DNA from 3 places in the Saccharothrix coeruleofusca genome. Region 3 is predicted to be linked to each of the others. Evidence: riboswitches for the same ligand, from Rfam matches in the RefSeq annotation. Region 3 holds a riboswitch; each other region holds the start of a gene.
What was found. A riboswitch is a leader RNA that binds a small molecule or an ion and turns the genes downstream of it on or off. The one in region 3 is predicted to bind S-adenosylmethionine.
Positions count from the first base shown of each region.

Region 1: another riboswitch for S-adenosylmethionine. It lies ahead of thrC (threonine synthase); the one in region 3 lies ahead of JOF41_RS22525 (aminotransferase class V-fold PLP-dependent enzyme).
Region 2: another riboswitch for S-adenosylmethionine. It lies ahead of JOF41_RS34555 (methionine ABC transporter ATP-binding protein); the one in region 3 lies ahead of JOF41_RS22525 (aminotransferase class V-fold PLP-dependent enzyme).

Region 1 covers NZ_JAGINV010000001.1:420,065-426,032, forward strand. Annotated here, with positions in the region: gene JOF41_RS02035 (DNA internalization-related competence protein ComEC/Rec2) at 39-2,330, shown strand; gene JOF41_RS02040 (hypothetical protein) at 2,345-2,800, shown strand; gene thrC (threonine synthase) at 2,867-4,129, opposite strand; SAM riboswitch class I at 4,140-4,255, opposite strand; gene holA (DNA polymerase III subunit delta) at 4,341-5,321, shown strand; gene rpsT (30S ribosomal protein S20) at 5,793-5,968, opposite strand, start outside.
Region 2 covers NZ_JAGINV010000001.1:7,415,170-7,421,137, forward strand. Annotated here, with positions in the region: gene JOF41_RS34540 (TatD family hydrolase) at 1-265, shown strand, start outside; gene JOF41_RS34545 (resuscitation-promoting factor) at 559-1,980, shown strand; gene rsmA (16S rRNA (adenine(1518)-N(6)/adenine(1519)-N(6))-dimethyltransferase RsmA) at 2,294-3,166, shown strand; SAM riboswitch class I at 3,253-3,343, shown strand; gene JOF41_RS34555 (methionine ABC transporter ATP-binding protein) at 3,552-4,562, shown strand; gene JOF41_RS34560 (methionine ABC transporter permease) at 4,559-5,242, shown strand; gene JOF41_RS34565 (MetQ/NlpA family ABC transporter substrate-binding protein) at 5,273-5,968, shown strand, end outside.
Region 3 covers NZ_JAGINV010000001.1:5,042,884-5,048,851, reverse strand. Annotated here, with positions in the region: gene ileS (isoleucine--tRNA ligase) at 1-1,388, shown strand, start outside; gene JOF41_RS22540 (RNA polymerase sigma factor) at 1,430-2,050, opposite strand; gene JOF41_RS22535 (DUF167 domain-containing protein) at 2,252-2,527, shown strand; gene JOF41_RS22530 (potassium/proton antiporter) at 2,604-4,091, shown strand; SAM riboswitch class IV at 4,142-4,256, shown strand; gene JOF41_RS22525 (aminotransferase class V-fold PLP-dependent enzyme) at 4,298-5,614, shown strand; gene lspA (signal peptidase II) at 5,634-5,968, shown strand, end outside.

The sequences.
Region 1 (5,968 bases), 4.6 Mb from region 3:
CGTCCGGTCCGCACCCGTGAACCCGGAAGGAGGAAGACGTGCGCTCCCGCCTGCACCTGGTCCCGGCCGCGTTGGTGGTCTGGTCGACCGCACTGGTCGGGCTGCTGTGGACGTGGTGGGCCGCCGCGGCACTGGGTGTCCTGGCGGGACTGCTCGGTGCCGCGGCGCACCGCCGGTGCGCGCCCGCGGCGGTCGCGGTGATGGTCACCGGCCCGGTCGCCGCCTGCTGGATCGGCTTCCAGGTGCACCAGTCCACCCACCACCCGCTGCGCGCGCAGGCCGAGCGCGGTGCGTCGACAACCGTCCACTTCGAACTCGTCGACCGCCCGCACCCCTTGCGGACGACCGGATTCGGCTCCCGTCCCGGCGGTGTCGACTCGGTGGTGGTGCGAGCGGAACTGTCCGACGGCGCCGAGATCGCCGTGCTGGCGCCCACCGCGGCGTGGCGGGAACTCCTGCCGGGACAACGGGTCGCCGCGAGCGGCACCTTGGCACCGCCCCTGCGCGCCGAGCTGACCGTCGCGGTGCTGCGGGTTCGCGGCCCGCCGCTGGAAGTCGGGCGGGCGCCGGTGTGGCAGCGCGCCGCCGAGTCGCTGCGCGCGGGGCTGCGCCGGGCCAGCGAGCCGCTCGGCCCGGACGCCGCCGGGTTGCTGCCCGCACTGGTGGTGGGCGACACCGACGGCGTGTCGACCAGGGTGGTCGAGGAGTTCCGCACTGCGGGCCTGTCGCACCTGCTGGCGGTCAGCGGGGCGAACCTGGCCATCCTGTGCGGCGCGGTCCTGCTGGTGCTGCGGCTGCTGCGGGCCGGTCCGCGCGGCTGCGCGGCGGGCGCGATGGCCGCCCTGGTCGGGTTCGTGGTGCTGGCCGGTCCGGAGCCGAGCGTCCTGCGGGCGGCGGTGATGGGCGCGGTGGCGCTGCTGGCACTGGTCCTGGGCCGGGAGCGCTCGGCACTCCCGGCGCTCGCGGCGGCCGTGGTCGTGCTGGTGCTCTACGACCCCGCGCTGGCCGTCGCGCCGGGGTTCGGCCTGTCGGTGGTCGCGACGGCCGCATTGGTCCTGTTGGCCCCGCGCTGGGCAGCCGCGATGCGGGACCATGGCGTACCGGTGGGCGTGGCCGAGGCGCTGGCCGTGCCCATGGCCGCGAGCCTGGCGACGGCCCCGCTGGTGGCGGGGATCTCGGGCCAGGTGAGCTTGGTGGCGGTGCCCGCGAACCTGGTCACCGGGCCGGTGGTCGCGCCCGCGACGGTGCTGGGCGTGGCGGCCGCGGTGCTGGCCCCGGTGCACGCGGGGGCCGCCCGCGTCGCGGCGGCGGTGGCCGGGCCGGAGATCGAGTGGCTGGTGCTGGTCGCCCGCACCGCCGCGGCGGTGCCCGGCGCGGCGGTGCGCTGGCCCGGCGGCTGGGGCGGCGGGGCACTGCTGATCGGGGTGCTCCTGCTGGCCTGGGCGGTGCTGCGGCTGAAGCGGCTGCGCGTGCTGGCGGTGGCCGCGCTGGTCGGCGCGGGCCTGGTCCTGGTGCCGCTGGAGGTGGCCGCGCCGCGCTGGCCGGTGCCGGGCTGGTCGGTGGTGGCCTGCGACGTGGGGCAGGGCGACGCGGTGGTGCTGGCCACCGCGGAGCGGGACCGGGCGGTGCTGGTCGACACCGGGCCGGACCCGGTGCCGGTGCTGGCCTGCCTGCGCGGGCTGGGCGTGCGGCGGGTGCCGCTGGTGGTGCTCAGCCACCTGCACGCCGACCACATCGGCGGGCTGGCGGCGGTGCTGGCGGAAGTGGGCGTCGGCGCGGTGGCGGTGGGGCCGTCGCGACGTCCGCGATGGGCTTGGGAGGAGGTGCGCGAACGGGCGCGGGCGGCCGGTGTCCGCGTGGTGGAGCTGGTGTCCGGGCAGCGGCTGAGCTGGCCGGGGCTGGAGCTGGACGTGCTGGGCCCCCGCGCGGGCCCGGTGGAGGACGCGAACACGGCGGTCAACGACGCCTCGGTGGTGCTGCGGGCTTCGACCGGGGCAGGCCGGGTGCTGCTGACCGGCGACATCGAGCTGGCCGCGCAGGCCGGTCTGCTCGGGCGGCACGCCGACCTGCGGGCCGACGTGCTCAAGGTGCCGCACCACGGCTCGAGGTACTCGTCCGCGGCGTTCCTGGAGGCGGTTCGGCCGAAAGTGGCGTTGATCAGCGTCGGAGCGGGCAACCGCTACGGACACCCCAGCGGGGTGCTGCTCGACGCGCTGGCTAGCCGGGGGGCGCTGGTGCTGCGCACTGATCAGGACGGCGACACCGCCGTCCTGCTGGGCCCGGAGGGGCCGCGGATCGCCCGCAGGGGCGACCCGCCGGGGAGGAACTGACAAGGGGAGGAACCGTGAACGACGTCTGGATCCGGCTGCACACCGGATGGGCGCCCAACGACGACCACCAGGCCGTGGCGTGGGTGCTGTGGCAACTGGGCTACAAGCCGGAGCCGTGGCCGCCGCAACTGCGACCGGGGTTCGCCTACTACGTGTGCGAGCACCTCAGAGCGGGCGGCCGGGGCATCATCGCGCGGGCGACCGTGACCGACGTGCTGAGCCCCACCCAGGTCGCTTCGCCCGAGGAGGCGTACCGCGTGGTCGCCGACCGGCTGTTCGACGACGAGCTGACCATCCCGGTCGAGGACTGGCGCGCCCGCGCCTACAACAAGATCAAGGCGGACGCGCCGTGGCCGCAACGGGTGATCGCCTGGCGCATCACCACCGAGCAGGTCGGGCCGTACGTGCTGCCGGAGCTGGCGAGGTTCCCGCGCAGCGGGTGGCTGCGCTCGTCCAGCATCGCCCTGTGATCGCGGTGGGCAACCCTGCGGGCTTGCGCACCACCTCCAGCGGTGCGCAAGCCGTGAGGGGGTGGATCAGTCGGCGAGGGCCTTGATCACGGCGTCGGCGCTGGGCGGCACGGTGGCGCGGGGGCCGACCCGGTCGCCCAGGGCGTCCAGGGTCTTGAGGCCGTCGCCGGTGATCAGCAGGACGGTCTCGGCGTCGGGGTCGAGCTGCCCGGTCTCGATGAGCTTCTTGGCCGTCGCCACGGTGACCCCGCCCGCGGTCTCGGCGAAGATGCCCTCGGTGCGGGCCAGCAGCCGGATGCCCTCGACCACTTCCTCGTCGGTGACGTCCTCGATGGCCCCGCCGGTGCGGCGGACCGAGTCCAGGGCGTAGGGGCCGTCGGCGGGGGCGCCGATCGCCAGCGAGCGGGCGATGGTGTCCGGGCGCACCGGGGTGACCGTGTCGTGGCCCGCCTTGTACGCGGTGGCCACCGGGGAGCAACCGGTCGCCTGTGCGCCGAACACGCGGTAGGGGGTGTCCTCGACCAGGCCGAGCGAGGCGAACTCGCGGAAGGCCTTGTCCACCTTGGTCAGCTGGGAGCCCGAGGCGATGGGGATGACGATCTGCTCGGGCAGGCGCCAGCCCAGCTGCTCGGCCACCTCGAAGCCGAGGGTCTTGGAGCCCTCGGCGTAGTAGGGCCGGACGTTGACGTTGACGAACGCCCAGTCCTCGTGCTCGGCGGCCAGCTCCTGGGCGAGGCGGTTGACGTCGTCGTAGTTGCCGTCGACGGTGATCAGCGCGCCGTCGTAGACGGCGGTCATGAGGATCTTGGCGCGTTCCAGGGAGGAGGGCACGAGCACGACCGACCGCCAGCCCGCGCGGGCCGCCGCGGCGGCCACGGCGTTGGCCAGGTTGCCGGTGGAGGGGCAGGCCAGCACCTTGAAGCCGAGTTCCCTGGCCGCGGCCAGGGCCACGCCGACCACGCGGTCCTTGAAGGAGTGGGTGGGGTTGCCGGTGTCGTCCTTGACCCACACCTTGCGCACGCCCAGCGCCTTGGCCAGGCGGTCGGCCTCGACCAGGCGGGTGCCGCCGGGCTCGGTGTTGGGGTGGGACGTCACGGTGGAGGGCACGGGGAGCAGGCCGCGGTAGCGCCAGATCGACCGGGGACCCGCCTCGATGTCCTCGCGGCGGATCCGACCGAAGTCGTAGGCCACTTCCAGCGGCCCGAAACACTCCAGGCACGCGTACTCGGCGGCGAGAGGGGTCTGGTGGCCGCACTCACGACACGACAGAGCCCGAGCGGGACCGAGGTCGAAGGAGGTGGTGGGCGAAGGCGCACTGACAGCAGTCATCGCGAGGTTCTCCTCATCTTTCCCGCTGCGCGGGTCGGAATTGGCACCGTGGTCGCCCAGCGCGAGCGCTGGTGACGGGTTGCCGGGGCTTCTTCGGGCCGATCCCTCTGCCCCTCTGGATGAGCGGTATTCGGTTGTGGCGTTCACGCTACGACACGATCCCGAGCCGTGGCCAGCGAAGTCCACCATGCGGACGTGGCAGGATCGGACCGTGAGCGCGACCGCAGCCAGCCAGCCCGATGCCGTGCACCTGGTCGTCGGCGAGGAGGAGTTGCTGGTCGAACGCGCGGTGCGGTCGGCGCTGGAGACCGCGCGGGCGGCCGACCCGCAGGCGGACCTCACCCGCGTTCGGGTGACCGACCTCACCCCGCCGGAGCTGGCGGAGCTGGTCAGCCCGTCGCTGTTCGCCGAAGGGCGGGTGATCGCCCTGGAGGCCGCGCAGGAGGTGAGCAAGGAGATCGCCGACGCGGTGCTGGCCTACGCCAAGGCGCCTGCGGACGGAGTGACCCTGGTCGTCGTGCACACCGGCGGCGGGCGCAGCAAGGCGGCCAAGGAGCTGCCCGCGGCGCTGCGCAAAGCCGGGGCGCGGGTGGTCGAGTGCCCGAAGATCACCAAGGCCGCGGAGCGGGAAGCGTTCGTGCGCAACGAGATCCGCTCGGCGGGCGGCAAGGCCGACCCGGAGGCGGTGGCCGCGCTGATCGAAGCGGTCGGGTCGGACCTGCGGGAGCTGGCCGCCGCGGCGTCGCAGCTGGTCGCGGACACCGGCGGGAAGGTCGACGCGGAGGCGGTGCGCCGCTACCACCGCGGCCGGGCCGAGGTGACCGGGTTCGCGGTGGCGGAGAAGGCCGTCATGGGCGACCGGGGCGGGGCGCTGGAGGCGCTGCGCTGGGCGATGCAGCTGGGCGTGCCGCACGTGCTGGTCGCCGACGCGCTGGCCGACGCGGTGCGCACGGTCGCGCGGGTGTCCGCGGTGGGCCGGGGCGACCCGTTCAAGCTGGCGGGCGAGCTGGGGATGCCGCCGTGGAAGGTCAAGAAGGCCCAGGGGCAGGCGCGCGGCTGGGACGGCGACGGGCTGGCCAGGGCGATGTCGGTGGTGGCCGGGCTGAACGCCGACGTCAAGGGCGTCGCGGCGGACTCGGGTTACGCGCTGGAGCGCGCCGTCCTGGCCATCGTCGCCGCCCACGGCCGCTAGACCACCAGCGCCCGCCCACATCCTGACTTGAGCGTTCGGGCACCGCGAACTGAGCGTTGGGGGTTTTAAAGCGGCGCTCGCCGCGCGACAGGTCGCCAAGGATGGCGCTCGCGGGCCCCCCGCTGCGCGCGCTCCGCGCGCGCCCCTGGTGCGTGGGCAAGTACTACCCGAGGGGCGTCCGGAGATCGGTAACTACTACCCGAGGTGCGCGGAAGCGCGGGGCAGGGCGCGAAAGCGCGGGTCGGGGTGCGCGAACGCTCAGTTCGTGGTGTCGGAACGCGCGACTCGCGGGGGCGACACGCCCAACACGCCCATAGGTGGGTGACACCGGGGACGGGCGTGGCCGTTCTGAGCGTTGAACTCGGGGGTTCTGAGGGTTCGACTCGCGGGACGAGGGTGGGGCCGAACGCGGCGAGCGCCGCCTCCCGCGTGGGGAAGCGGCGCTCGCGGAGGCTGCTGGGCAGCCGGTGCTCAGAGCTGGTTGGCGCGCTTGGCCAGGGCCGACTTCTTGTTGGCGGCCTGGTTGGCGTGGATGACGCCCTTGGAGGCGGCCTTGTCGAGCTTGCGGGAGGCCTCCTGCGCCAGCGCGATGGCCTTCTCCTTGTCACCGGCCTCGGCGGCCTCACGGAACTTGCGGATCGCGGTCT
Region 2 (5,968 bases), 2.4 Mb from region 3:
GTTCGCGGGCACGGCCACGTTCCGCAACGCGCACGCGCTGCGCGAGGCCGTGGCGTGGGTGCCGGAGGACCGCCTGCTGGTGGAGACCGACGCGCCCTTCCTCACGCCTCACCCGTTTCGGGGGCGTCCGAACGAGCCCTACTGCGCCAACTACACCCTCCGGGAGATCGCCACGCTGCGTCAGGTCGACGTGGCTGATCTCGCGGTCGCGGTCACCCGGAACGCCGAACGGATCTTCGGTCTTGGTGACGCGACGCGGTCGTAGCCGCGTTACGACGAATGGTCTACCCGGTTGCTCCGCCAACGAGGTGACTGGGATCACAAGAAAAGCAGGGGTGTTTGCACAACCCCCGTACACCCGTTACGGTCCCGTGACCGTGCCCCGCAGTGCGACTCCCCGTCCACGGCGGGCGCGCACCCGCAGTCGGGGCGGGTACTGGACACCAGAAGCGATGAAGTCGAGCGAACGCGCGGGAGCTGCCGGGATCACTTGCTGACCACCGACAGCCGGACGCGCGCGACCGAGCGGCTTCGCGCCTTCAGGAGGTAAGGAACCCCGTGAACTCGTTCAACGAGGACACCGATTGGTTTACCCCGGTCCAGCCGGGTGCGGTCGCCACCATGGAGCGGCCGGTCGAGGACTGGGACACCTCGGTGTTCGCCATCACGCCCGACGACGTGATGGACGTGCTGGGCCCCGAGGCCGACGAGCTGCTGGCCAACGCCAACCTCGACGTCGACGAGCTGATCCGGCTGATCAACGCCGAGACCACGCTCCTGCCGCCGATCATCCTGCCCGACGAGGTCTCCCAGGACCGGGTCGCGAGCGCGGACGCCGCCGAGCGGCCCGACGCCCCGCCCGCCGCGCTGGTCGAGGCCGCCGGGAAGTGGAAGCGGCGCTTCCTCAAGGCCGCCGTGGCGACCATCCTGGTGACCGTCTCCGGCGGCGGCGCCACCGCCATCGCCATGGACAAGTCGGTCACCGTGGACATCGACGGCGAGGCCAAGACGGTCCGCACGTACGAGTCCACCGTCGGCGAGGTGCTGGCCGACGAGGGCATCACCGTCGGCGAGCACGACGCGCTCAGCCCCTCCCCGCAGGCCAAGGTCAGCGACGGCGGCAAGATCACCCTCGACCGCGGTCGCCAGGTCAAGATGACCGTCGACGGCGAGCAGCGCGAGGGCTGGGTCCGCTCGGTCACCGTCGGCGAGGCGCTGGACCAGCTCCAGGTCAACGACGAGGGCGCGTGGGTCTCCGTCGACCGCGGCCAGGACGTCCCGCTCGAAGGCATGTCGCTGGAGGTCAAGAGCCTCAAGACGATCACGCTCTTCGACGGCGGCCAGGCCCCCCGGCAGATCCGGACCACCGCGCTGGACGTCCGCGAGCTGGTCGAGAAGGAGAACCTCAACCTCGGCGCCGAGGACAAGGTCGAGACGGCGCTGGACCTGCGCATCACCAACGGCGCCGAGGTGCACATCAGCCGCACCGGAGTCTCGGTGGTCAACGCGACCGAGGCCATCGCCCCGCCCGTCGAAGAGGTGCCCGACGCCTCGATGATGAAGGGCGAGAAGCAGGTCGTCGAGGCGGGTGAGGCGGGCGAGAAGATCGTCACTTACCGCGTCACGATGAAGAACGGCAAGGAAGTCGCCCGCGAGCAGCTGGGCACCAAGGTCACCAAGGAGCCGAAGGCCAAGAAGGTCAAGGTCGGCACCAAGGTCCCGCCCGACGGCGCGGTCTGGGACCGGCTCGCGCAGTGCGAGGCGGGCGGCAACTGGGCCATCAACACCGGCAACGGCTACTACGGCGGCCTGCAGTTCAACAAGAGCACCTGGGACGCCTACGGCGGCAGCCAGTACGCCGCGTACCCGCACCAGGCCACCCGCGAGCAGCAGATCGCCGTCGCGACCAAGCTCCGCGACGGCCGCGGCGGCACCTACTCGGCTTGGCCCGGCTGCCGCGCCAAGCTCGGCCTGCCGTAACCCCTGGGCTTCCCCCACCGCCGCGTCCCACCTCCGCCGCGTCCCACCTCCGCCGCGTCCCACCTCCGCCGCGTCCCACCTCCGCCGCGTCCCACCTCCGCCGCGTCCCACCTCCGGGACGCGGCGGTCGCCTTCCCCGCGTCTGCAAGTACTACCCGACGCCCCGCAGTGGGCCGGTAACTACTACCCGGCTCCGTGACCGTCGGTCGTCGGGTAGTAGTTATGCGCTCGATGGAGCGGGTCGGGTAGTACTTGCAGGCGTAGGAGGGGGCCGGGGCGTTCGGCTCGCGGGAGGGGAGGGGAGAATGCGGTGGTGACCGGAACCCCCCAGGCGGGCAGCGCGCTGCTCGGCCCGGCCGACGTGCGGCGGCTGGCGGCCGAGCTGGACATCCGCCCCACCAAGAAGCTGGGGCAGAACTTCGTGCACGACCCGAACACGGTCCGCCGCATCGTCGCCTCCGCCGAGCTGACCGCCGACGACGTGGTGCTGGAGGTCGGGCCGGGCCTGGGCTCGCTGACCCTGGCCCTGCTGCCCTCGTGCCGGGCGCTGGTCGCGGTGGAGATCGACCCGGTGCTCGCCGACCGCCTGCCCGCCACCGTCGCCGAGCGCGCCCCCGAACTGGCCGACCGGCTGTCCGTGGTCCCGGCGGACGCGCTGCGCGTCACCGCCGGGCAGCTGCCGGTCGCGCCGACCGCCCTGGTCGCGAACCTGCCCTACAACGTGGCCGTGCCCGTGGTGCTGCACCTGCTGGCCGAGCTGCCCTCGCTGCGCACCGGCCTGGTGATGGTGCAGGCCGAAGTGGCCGACCGGATGGCCGCGGGCCCCGGTGGCAAGGTCTACGGGGTGCCCAGCGTGAAGCTGGCCTGGTACGCCGACGCGCACCGGGCCGGGCCGGTGTCGCGCTCGGTGTTCTGGCCGGTGCCCAACGTGGACTCCGCGCTGGTGGCCTTCCGGCGGCACCCCGAGCCACTGTCCACTGTGGACCGGAACGTGCTGTTCCCGTTGGTGGACGCGGCTTTCGCGCAGCGCCGCAAGACGCTGCGCGGCGCGCTGGCGGGCTGGGCGGGGTCGCCCGCCGAGGCGGAGCGGCTGCTGCTGGCCGCCGGGGTCGATCCGGGCGCTCGCGGCGAGCAGTTGGGAGTTCACGACTTCATCCGGATAGCCGAAGCCGCTGCCACTCGATAGCCGGTGATCCTTCGGCCATCTGTGTGATTTGTCGAACGATCCGTTTACAGGCTTGCGTCAACCTCGGGTCGTCGGGTGTACTCGTGCTGCCATCCCGAGCGGCCGAGAGACCTGGCTCCACGACGCCGCAGCAACCACCCCCCATGGGGCAGGTGCTTCAGCCAGGATCGATGGAGGATCACGTGCCCAGGACGCGAATGCTCACACGCAGGCGAGTCGTCGACCACGGCCGTCGCACTGCCACGGGCTGTCGCGGCTCCCTCGCCTAGCGGCACCAGCGGCACCAGGCAATCCTCGCCGTCCTCTGCGGACACCCCTTCAGCAGCAGATCTCGGTCGCGCGCGCCACGAGCGCGCGCTGCCGCGCGCAGTCGTGGAGCGAAAACGTGATCACAGTCGAAAACCTCACCAAGACCTTCCCCGGCAGTACCGGTCAGGTTCGCGCGCTGGACGGCGTGAACCTGGACGTCGCCGCCGGAACGGTGCTCGGCGTCGTCGGCCCCTCCGGGGCGGGCAAGTCCACCCTGGCCCGCTGCGTCGCGCTGCTGGAGCGCCCCGACAGCGGCGCGATCCGCGTCGACGGCACCGACCTGGTGTCGCTGGGCGGGTCCGCGCTGCGCGCCGCCCGCAGGCAGATCGGCGTTGTGCCGCAAGGGGATTCGCTGCTGCGCCAGCGCACCGCCGCGGGCAACGTGGCGCTGCCGCTGGAGTCCGCGGGCGTGCCGGGGCCGCAGCGCCGCACCCGCGTGGCCGAGCTGCTGGACCTGGTCGGCCTGACCGACAAGGCGGGCTCCTACCCCGACCAGCTCTCCGGCGGCCAGCGCCAGCGCGTCGCGGTCGCCCGCGCGCTCGCCGCCAGCCCGTCGGTGCTGCTGGCCGACGAGCCGACCTCCGCGCTGGACCCCGAGACCACCGGCTCCGTGCTGACCGTGCTGGACCGGGCCCGCGCCGAGCTGGGCGTGACCGTCCTGGTGGTGACCCACGACATGGGCGTGGTCCGCCGCATCTGCGACGACGTGGCGGTGCTGGAGGGCGGCAGGGTCGTGGAGCACGGCAAGGTGCTCGACCTGGTCTCCGACGCGGCCAGCCGGACCGCCGCCTCGCTGCTGCCCGCCGTGGACCAGAACCCGGCGGTCGAGCGCTCCTACGACCGGGTGGCCGACGTGGTGCTGGTCGGCTTCGCCGCCGTGGGCGCGCTGCTGCCCGAGGCCACCAGCCGCTTCGGCGTGGAGCTGAACCTGCTCGGCGGCGGCCTGACCAGGCTCGGCGAGACCCCGGTCGCGCGGTTCCGCGTCGGCCTCAACGGCGAGCGCGCCGACTCGGCGCTGGAGTGGATCACCGAGGCGGGCGGCGCCGTGCGCCGCACGCCGACGGGTCCGCAGGGAGTAGCTGCGTGAGGAAGGCAACACCCTGGTCCACCGTGTTCGACTACCTCGTCACCGCGACCGGCGAGACGTTGTACATGGTGGCCGTCTCCACCCTGATCGCGACCTTGCTCGGCATCCCCGTCGGCGTCTGGCTGCAGCTCACCGCCCCCGGTGGGCTGCGGCCCAGGCCGCTGCTGCACAAGCTGCTCGGCTTCGTGGTCGACCTCGGCCGCGCCATGCCGTTCCTGGTCCTGCTCGTCCTGCTGACCTCGCTCACCCGGCTGGTCATCGGCCAGTCCATCGGGCCGACCGCGGCGATCGTGCCGCTGTCGGTGGGCGCGATCCCGTTCGTCGGCAGGCTGGTGCAGAACGTGCTGAGCGAGGTGCACGTCTCGGTGGTGGAGGCCGCGGTCACGACCGGCGCCACGACCACGCGCATCGTCCGCAGCGTGCTGCTGCGCGAGTCGCTGCCCGCGCTGATCAACGCCATCGGCGTGACCGCGATCGCCCTGCTCGGGTACTCGGCGATGGCCGGGGTGCTCGGCGGCGGCGGTCTCGGCGACCTCGCCGTGCGGCTGGGCTACCAGCGCTTCGACGACCGGGTGCTGTGGAGCACGGTCGCGGTGCTGGCGGTCATCGCCACGCTCATCCAGTTCGCCTTCAACCGTGCCGCGCGCGCTGTCGACCGCCGCAGGCACGCCTCCGTCTGATCCGGACCCACCCCGTAGTTAAGGAACACCATGCGTATTCGTGCTGCCCTCCTCGGCGCTGTGCTGCTCGCGGCAGGCTGCGGGAGCGGCGACAACGGCGCGGCGGGCAACCCCGACGCGCCGCTGAAGGTGGGCGTCAGCCCGGTGCCCCACGCCCAGGTCCTGCGCTACGTCGCCGACAACCTCGCGGCGGAGAAGAACCTCAAGATCGAGGTCGTCGAGTTCACCGACTACGTGCAGCCCAACACCGCGCTGGTGGACGGCTCGCTGGACGCGAACTACTTCCAGACCGTGCCCTACCTGGACACCTTCAAGAGCGAGAGCGGCGCCCAGCTGGAGTGGATCGGCCCGGTGCACGTCGAGCCGCTGGGCGTGTACTCCAACAAGCACAAGTCGCTGGCCGACCTGCCCGACGGCGCCCAGGTCGCCGTCGCCAACGACGCCACCAACGAGGCCCGCGGGCTCAAGCTGCTCCAGGACAACGGCCTGATCAAGATCAAGGAGGGCGCGGAGAAGACCGCCACCATCCGCGACATCGCGGAGAACCCGAAGAACCTGCGGTTCGTCGAGCTGGAGGCGGCCCAGCTGCCCCGGTCGCTGGAGGACACCGACGCGGCGGTGGTCAACGGCAACTACGCCATCGACGCCGGGTTGAAGCCCGCCGACGACGCGTTGGCGCTGGAGAAGGCCGAGGGCAACCCCAACGCCAACGGCCTGGTCACTCGC
Region 3 (5,968 bases):
GGTTCTACACCATGCACGTGCTGGCCACGGCGCTGTTCGACCGGCCCGCGTTCCGCAACTGCGTGGCGCACGGGATCGTGCTGGGCGACGACGGGCAGAAGATGTCCAAGTCGCGCAAGAACTACCCGGACGTCAACGAGGTGTTCGACCGGGACGGCTCGGACGCCATGCGGTGGTTCCTGATGTCCTCGCCGATCCTGCGCGGCGGCGACCTGGTGGTCACCGAGCGGGGCATCCGCGACGCGGTGCGGCAGGCCGTGCTGCCGCTGTGGAACTCCTGGTACTTCCTGGCGCTGTACGCCAACGCCGAGGGCGTCGAGGGGACCTGGCGCACGGACTCGCCCCACGTGCTGGACCGCTACGTGCTGGCCAAGGCGCACGACCTGGTGGCGCAGGTGGGCGGGCAGCTCGACGCCTACGACATCTCCGGCGCCTGCGCGTCGGTCCGGGACTTCCTGGAAGTGCTCACGAACTGGTACGTGCGGCGCTCGCGCGACCGGTTCTGGGCGGGGGAGAAGGACGCCGTCGACACCCTGCACACCGTGCTGGAGGTGGTCTGCCGGGTGGCGGCGCCGCTGCTGCCGCTGACCACCGAGGCGGTGTGGCGCGGCCTGACCGGCGGGCGCTCGGTGCACCTGGCGGACTACCCGTCGGCGTCGGACCTGCCCGCCGACGACGCGCTGGTGGCGGCCATGGACAAGGTGCGGCAGGTGGCGTCCGCGGCGCTGTCGCTGCGCAAGGCCAACAAGCTGCGCGTGCGGCTGCCGCTGGCCAAGCTGGTGATCGCGGCGGACGACGTGGCGGCGCTGGGCGGGTTCACCGAGATCCTGCGGGACGAGGTGAACGTCAAGCGGGTCGAGCTGACCGGGGACGTGGCCGCGCACGGCCACTTCCAGCTGGCGGTCAACGCGCGGGTCGCCGGTCCCCGGCTGGGCCCGGACGTGCAGAAGGTCATCAAGGCCGTCAAGGCGGGGGACTGGACCGAGCGGGACGGCCGCGTGGTGGCGGCCGGGGTCGAGCTGTTCCCCGAGGAGTACGAGCAGCGCCTGGTCGCCACCGACCCGGCGGCCACCGCCGCGCTGCCCGGCGGCGGCGGGCTGGTCGTGCTCGACACCGCCGTCACCGAGGAGCTCGCCGCCGAGGGCGTGGCGCGCGACCTGGTCCGGGTGGTGCAGCAGGCGCGCAAGGACGCGGGACTGGAGGTCTCCGACCGGATCGCGCTGACGGTGCAGCTGCCCGACGACGTGGCCGCCGCCGTGCGCGGGTTCGAGGAGTTCGTGGCGGGGGAGACCCTGGCGGACGCGGTGTCCTACGGCGAGGTCGCCGAGGGCTCGGTGGGCGTCGTGGGCGACGGCGTCAAGGTCCGGGTCGCGGTGGCCAGGCTCTGACGGCCGCGGTGGTGCCCGCTCCGGTGAGCGGGCACCACCGCTCACGCGCCGCCTTCCTCCTCCAGCCGCCGGCGCAGCGAGTTCAGGCACCGGCCGCGGGTGGGGCCGATGCTGCCGCGCGGCATGGCCAGCGCCTCGGACACCGCGCGGTACTCGGGCCGCCCGGCCAGCACGGTCAACCGCAGCAACTCCTGGCAGCGCTGGGGCAGCGCGTGGAAGGCCCGCCACAGCCGCTGGTCCCGCTCGTCGCGCAGCGCCTCGACCTCCGGCAGCCACCGGTCGTCGGGGAGGTCCTGCGCGGTGTCCCCGGACAGCACGGCCCGCCCGCCGCTGTCCCGCCACGTCCGCTGGGCCTCCCGCCGCGTGGTCACGATCAGCCAGCCCGCCAGCGCGCGCGGCTCGGCGATCCGCTCCAGGTGCCGCAGGAAGTGCAGCCACACCGTCTGCGCCACGTCCTCGGCGCTCGTGCGGTCCAGCCCGTTGCTCCGCGCCACGTGCCACACCAGCGGCGTCAGCTCCGCGACCAGCCGGTTCAGCGCGTCGCGGTCGCCCGCGCGGGCCTGGGTCAGCAGCGCCGCGTGCCGCCGCGCGCGGGCGGGCGGGTCCTCCGGGACCGCCTCGGCGGGCAACTGCTCCAGTCGCGGGCCCACTTCGTCGGTCATGGTGCTCCCTCCCGCGTCGCGCGCCCCGCGCCCGGAGGAGGGCGGTGTGGACGTCCTCGGCCACGCGCGTCGTGCGGGACCCCGCGCGGAACGGCTCCAGAGTGTGTCCGCGAGCCCCGCCGGGACCAGGGTGCTCACCCGTTCGGCCCGGCACGGAATCGGTGCAGTCGCGTCGTGGGACCGCCGTCGTACGGTGACGCGGTGGCGGGACTGAGGTTCGGGGTGCGGGTGAAGCCGGGAGCCCGGCGGGACGCGGTCGGCGGCCGGTGGGGCGACGGGGCGCTGGTGGTCGCGGTCGCCGCGCCCGCGGTCGAGGGCAAGGCCAACGAGGCCGTGCGCAAGGCGCTGGCCAAGGCGTTCGGGGTGCGCAGGCAGGACGTGGCCATCGCCTCCGGCGAGCGCGGGCGGGACAAGGTCGTGGTGATCGACCCGGCCCCCGACGACGGCGCGGAGGTGCTCGCGGCGCTGCTCGGTTGAGTCGGTGCCCGATTCGTCCACTTCGAGATCGTCAAGGAAGAATGCACCCACTACCGGGCGACAGCGGGGAGGGCGAGTGGGTGGTGTCACGGGTTTCCTCGGCATCGGTGCGGCGGTGTTGCTGGTGGCCGCCATCGCGGTACGGGTGTCGAGCAGGCTCGGGCTGCCCTCGCTGCTGCTCTACCTCGCCATCGGCGTGCTGCTGGGCGAGTCGGTGCTGGGCATCGAGTTCGAGGACGCCGACCTGACCCGTTCGCTGGGCACCGCCGCGCTCGTGCTGATCCTCACCGAGGGCGGCCTGACCACCCGGTGGGCCGCGGTCAGACCCGCGCTCGGCCTGGGCATCGCGCTGTCCACGGTGTCGGTGGGGGTCAGCGTCGCGGTCACCGGCGTGGCCCTGCACCACCTGCTGGGCCTGGACTGGCGCACCGCGCTGCTGTGGGGCGCGGTGCTGTCCTCCACCGACGCGGCCGCGGTGTTCAGCGTGCTGCGCTCGGTCGGCGTGGGCAGGCGGCTGATCGGCGCGCTGGAGCTGGAGTCGGGCATCAACGACGCCCCGGTCTACATCGCCGTGGTGCTGCTGGCCTCGCCGGACCCGATCACCTGGACCGCGCCGCTGCTGATGGTCTACGAGCTGGTCGCGGGCGCGGCGATCGGCGTGGCGCTGGGCCTGCTGGGCGCCGTGGGCCTGCGGCGCGCGGCGCTGCCCGCCACCGGCCTGTACCCGCTGGCCACGGTCGCGGTGTGCCTGCTCGCCTACACCGCGGGCGACCTGGCGCACGCCTCCGGCTTCCTGGCCGTCTACGTCGCGGCGGTGGTGCTGGGCAACGCCCGGCTGCCGCACCGCTCGGACACGCTGTCCTTCGCCGAGGGGTTGGGCTGGGTCTCCCAGATCGGCCTGTTCGTGCTTCTGGGCCTGTACGCCTCGCCGGAACGGCTGCTGCACGCGCTGGTGCCCGCCCTGGTCGCGGGCGCGGTGCTGCTGCTGGTGGCCCGGCCGCTGTCGGTGCTGGTGGCCGCCACGCCGTTCCGGGTGCCGTGGCGCGAGCAGGTGTTCCTGTCGTGGTCCGGGCTGCGCGGCGCGGTGCCCATCGTGTTCGCCCTGATCCCGCTCATCCAGCAGGTGCCCGGCGCCGACCAGCTGGTCGACGCGGTGTTCGTGCTGGTCATCCTGCTGACCCTGGTGCAGGGCACCACCCTGCCCAGGCTGGCCCGCTGGCTGGGGCTGGTGCGCTCGGGGGAGGCCAGCGAGGTGCAGTTCGACTCCTCGGCGCTGGACCAGTTCAACGCCGAGCTGCTCCAGGTGCGCATCCAGCGCGGGTCCAAGCTGCACGGCGTGTACCTGTCGGAGCTGCGGCTGCCGGTGGGCGCCTCGGTGAGCCTGGTGGTGCGCGAGGGCGGCGGGTTCACCCCGCAGTCGACCACCCGGCTGCAGGAGCGCGACCAGCTGCTGGTGGTGTGCACCGAAGGCGTGCGCACCGCCGTCGAGCAGCGCATCCGGGCGGTGGACCGGGCGGGCAGGCTGGCCCGCTGGAAGGGCGACACGGGCCGCGAGATCCCATGATCCGGACGGGGCTCGACGGCGGGCGGGTCCGCCGCTAACGTCGTGGGCGAGGTCATGAGTGCCAGCGACAAGCCCGGGCTAGCTGGCCGGCAACCCTCCTACCGCGGTGGGGTGCCCCCGGTGAGGACCTGGTCCGGCGCGGGGTGCGCCGGGCAAGCGCGGGCCTCCTGTCGAGCAGGGGCCCCCGAGGCCGCCGGAGGCTCGTCGTGACCGTCGCCGTTCCCCGTCCCGTCGCCGCCCTGCCCCGCGTGGTCGGGGCGGACCTGAAGGTCCCCCTGGTCACCGGGCAGTTCGTCGAGTACGCCAACCTCGACCACGCCGCGTCCGCGCCCTGCCTGGAGCAGGTCCGCGACGCGGTGGACGAGCTGCTGCCCTGGTACGCCTCGGTGCACCGGGGTGCCGGGTTCGCCTCCCACGTCAGCACCCGCGTCTACGGGCAGGCCCGCGACGCGGTGCGGCGGTTCCTCGGCGCCAGGGCGGGCGACGCGGTGGTGTTCACCCGCAACACCACCGACGCGCTGAACCTGCTGGCCCGAGCCCTGCCCCGGCGCACCTCGGTGGTGCTGTTCGACACCGACCACCACGCCGCGCTGCTGCCGTGGCGCGGACCAGGCGTGCGGCGGCTGCGCACGCCCTCCTCGGCGGCGGGCGCGGTGCTGGAGCTGGACCGGGCGCTGCGCGCCTGCCCCGAGGGGCCGCGACTGGTCGTGGTGACCGGCGCGTCCAACGTGACCGGTGAGGTGTGGCCGGTGGCCGAGCTGGCCGCGGTGGCCCGGCGGCACGGGGCGCGCGTCGTGCTCGACGCCGCCCAGCTGGCCCCGCACCGGCCGGTCGACCTCAAGGCGCTGGACGTGGACTACGCCGTGCTGTCCGGCCACAAGCTGTACGCGCCCTTCGGCGCGGGCGCGCTGGTCGGTCGCGCGGACTGGCTGCGGGCCGCCGAGCCGTACCTGGTCGGCGGCGGCGCGACCGCGCTGGTCACCGACCACGGCGACCGGCTGGGCGTGGCGTGGTCGGCGGTGCCCGAGCGGCACGAGGCGGGCTCGCCCAACGTGGTCGGCGCGCACGCCCTCGGCGTGGCCTGCGACGTGCTGGGGCGGCACTGGGAGCGCACCGGCGCGCACGAGCGCGGCCTGCTGGCGCGGCTGCGGGCGGGCCTGGCCACCGTGCCCGGCGTGCGCGAGCTGTCGCTGTTCGGGGCCGAGCACGACCGGGTGGGCGTGGTCAGCTTCGTCGTCGGCGGGCAGGACGCGGGCTACCTGGCCGCCGCGCTGTCCGCCGAGCACGGCATCGGCGTGCGCGACGGCGCGTTCTGCGCGCACGTGGCGGTGCACCGGCTGGCCGCCGGGCAGCGGGCGCTGCGCGCGTCGCTGGGGCTGGGCAGCACCGAGGAGCACGTGGACCGGCTCGTGGCGGCGCTGCGGTCGCTGGTGCTGGAGGGGCCGCGGGTCGACTACGCCCAGCGGGACGGCCGCTGGGCGCCCGCCCAGGACACCCGGCCGCTGCCGCCGTTCCTGGTCTGAGTGCGGTCGCGCGAACCCGATGCGGGACAATGGGCCGGTGAGCACTGAGCCCAACGCCGAACCCGAGGCAGTTCCGGGAGCCCCCGCCCCGCCACCCAGGCGGGTGCTGCTGCTGGGCGTCCTCGCCGCGGTGGTGCTGGCGCTGGACATCGCCACCAAGGTGGTCGCGGTCGCCGAGCTGGAGGGGCGGCAGCCGGTCGAGCTGTTCGGCGGGCTGCTGTACCTGCCGCTGGTCCGCAACCCCGGCGCGGCCTTCGGCATGGCCGAGGGGTGGACGTTCGTGCTGGCGCTGATCGCGTTCGGCGTGGTCGGCTTCATCCTGTGGATCGCCCGCAAGCTGCGGTCGGTCGGCTG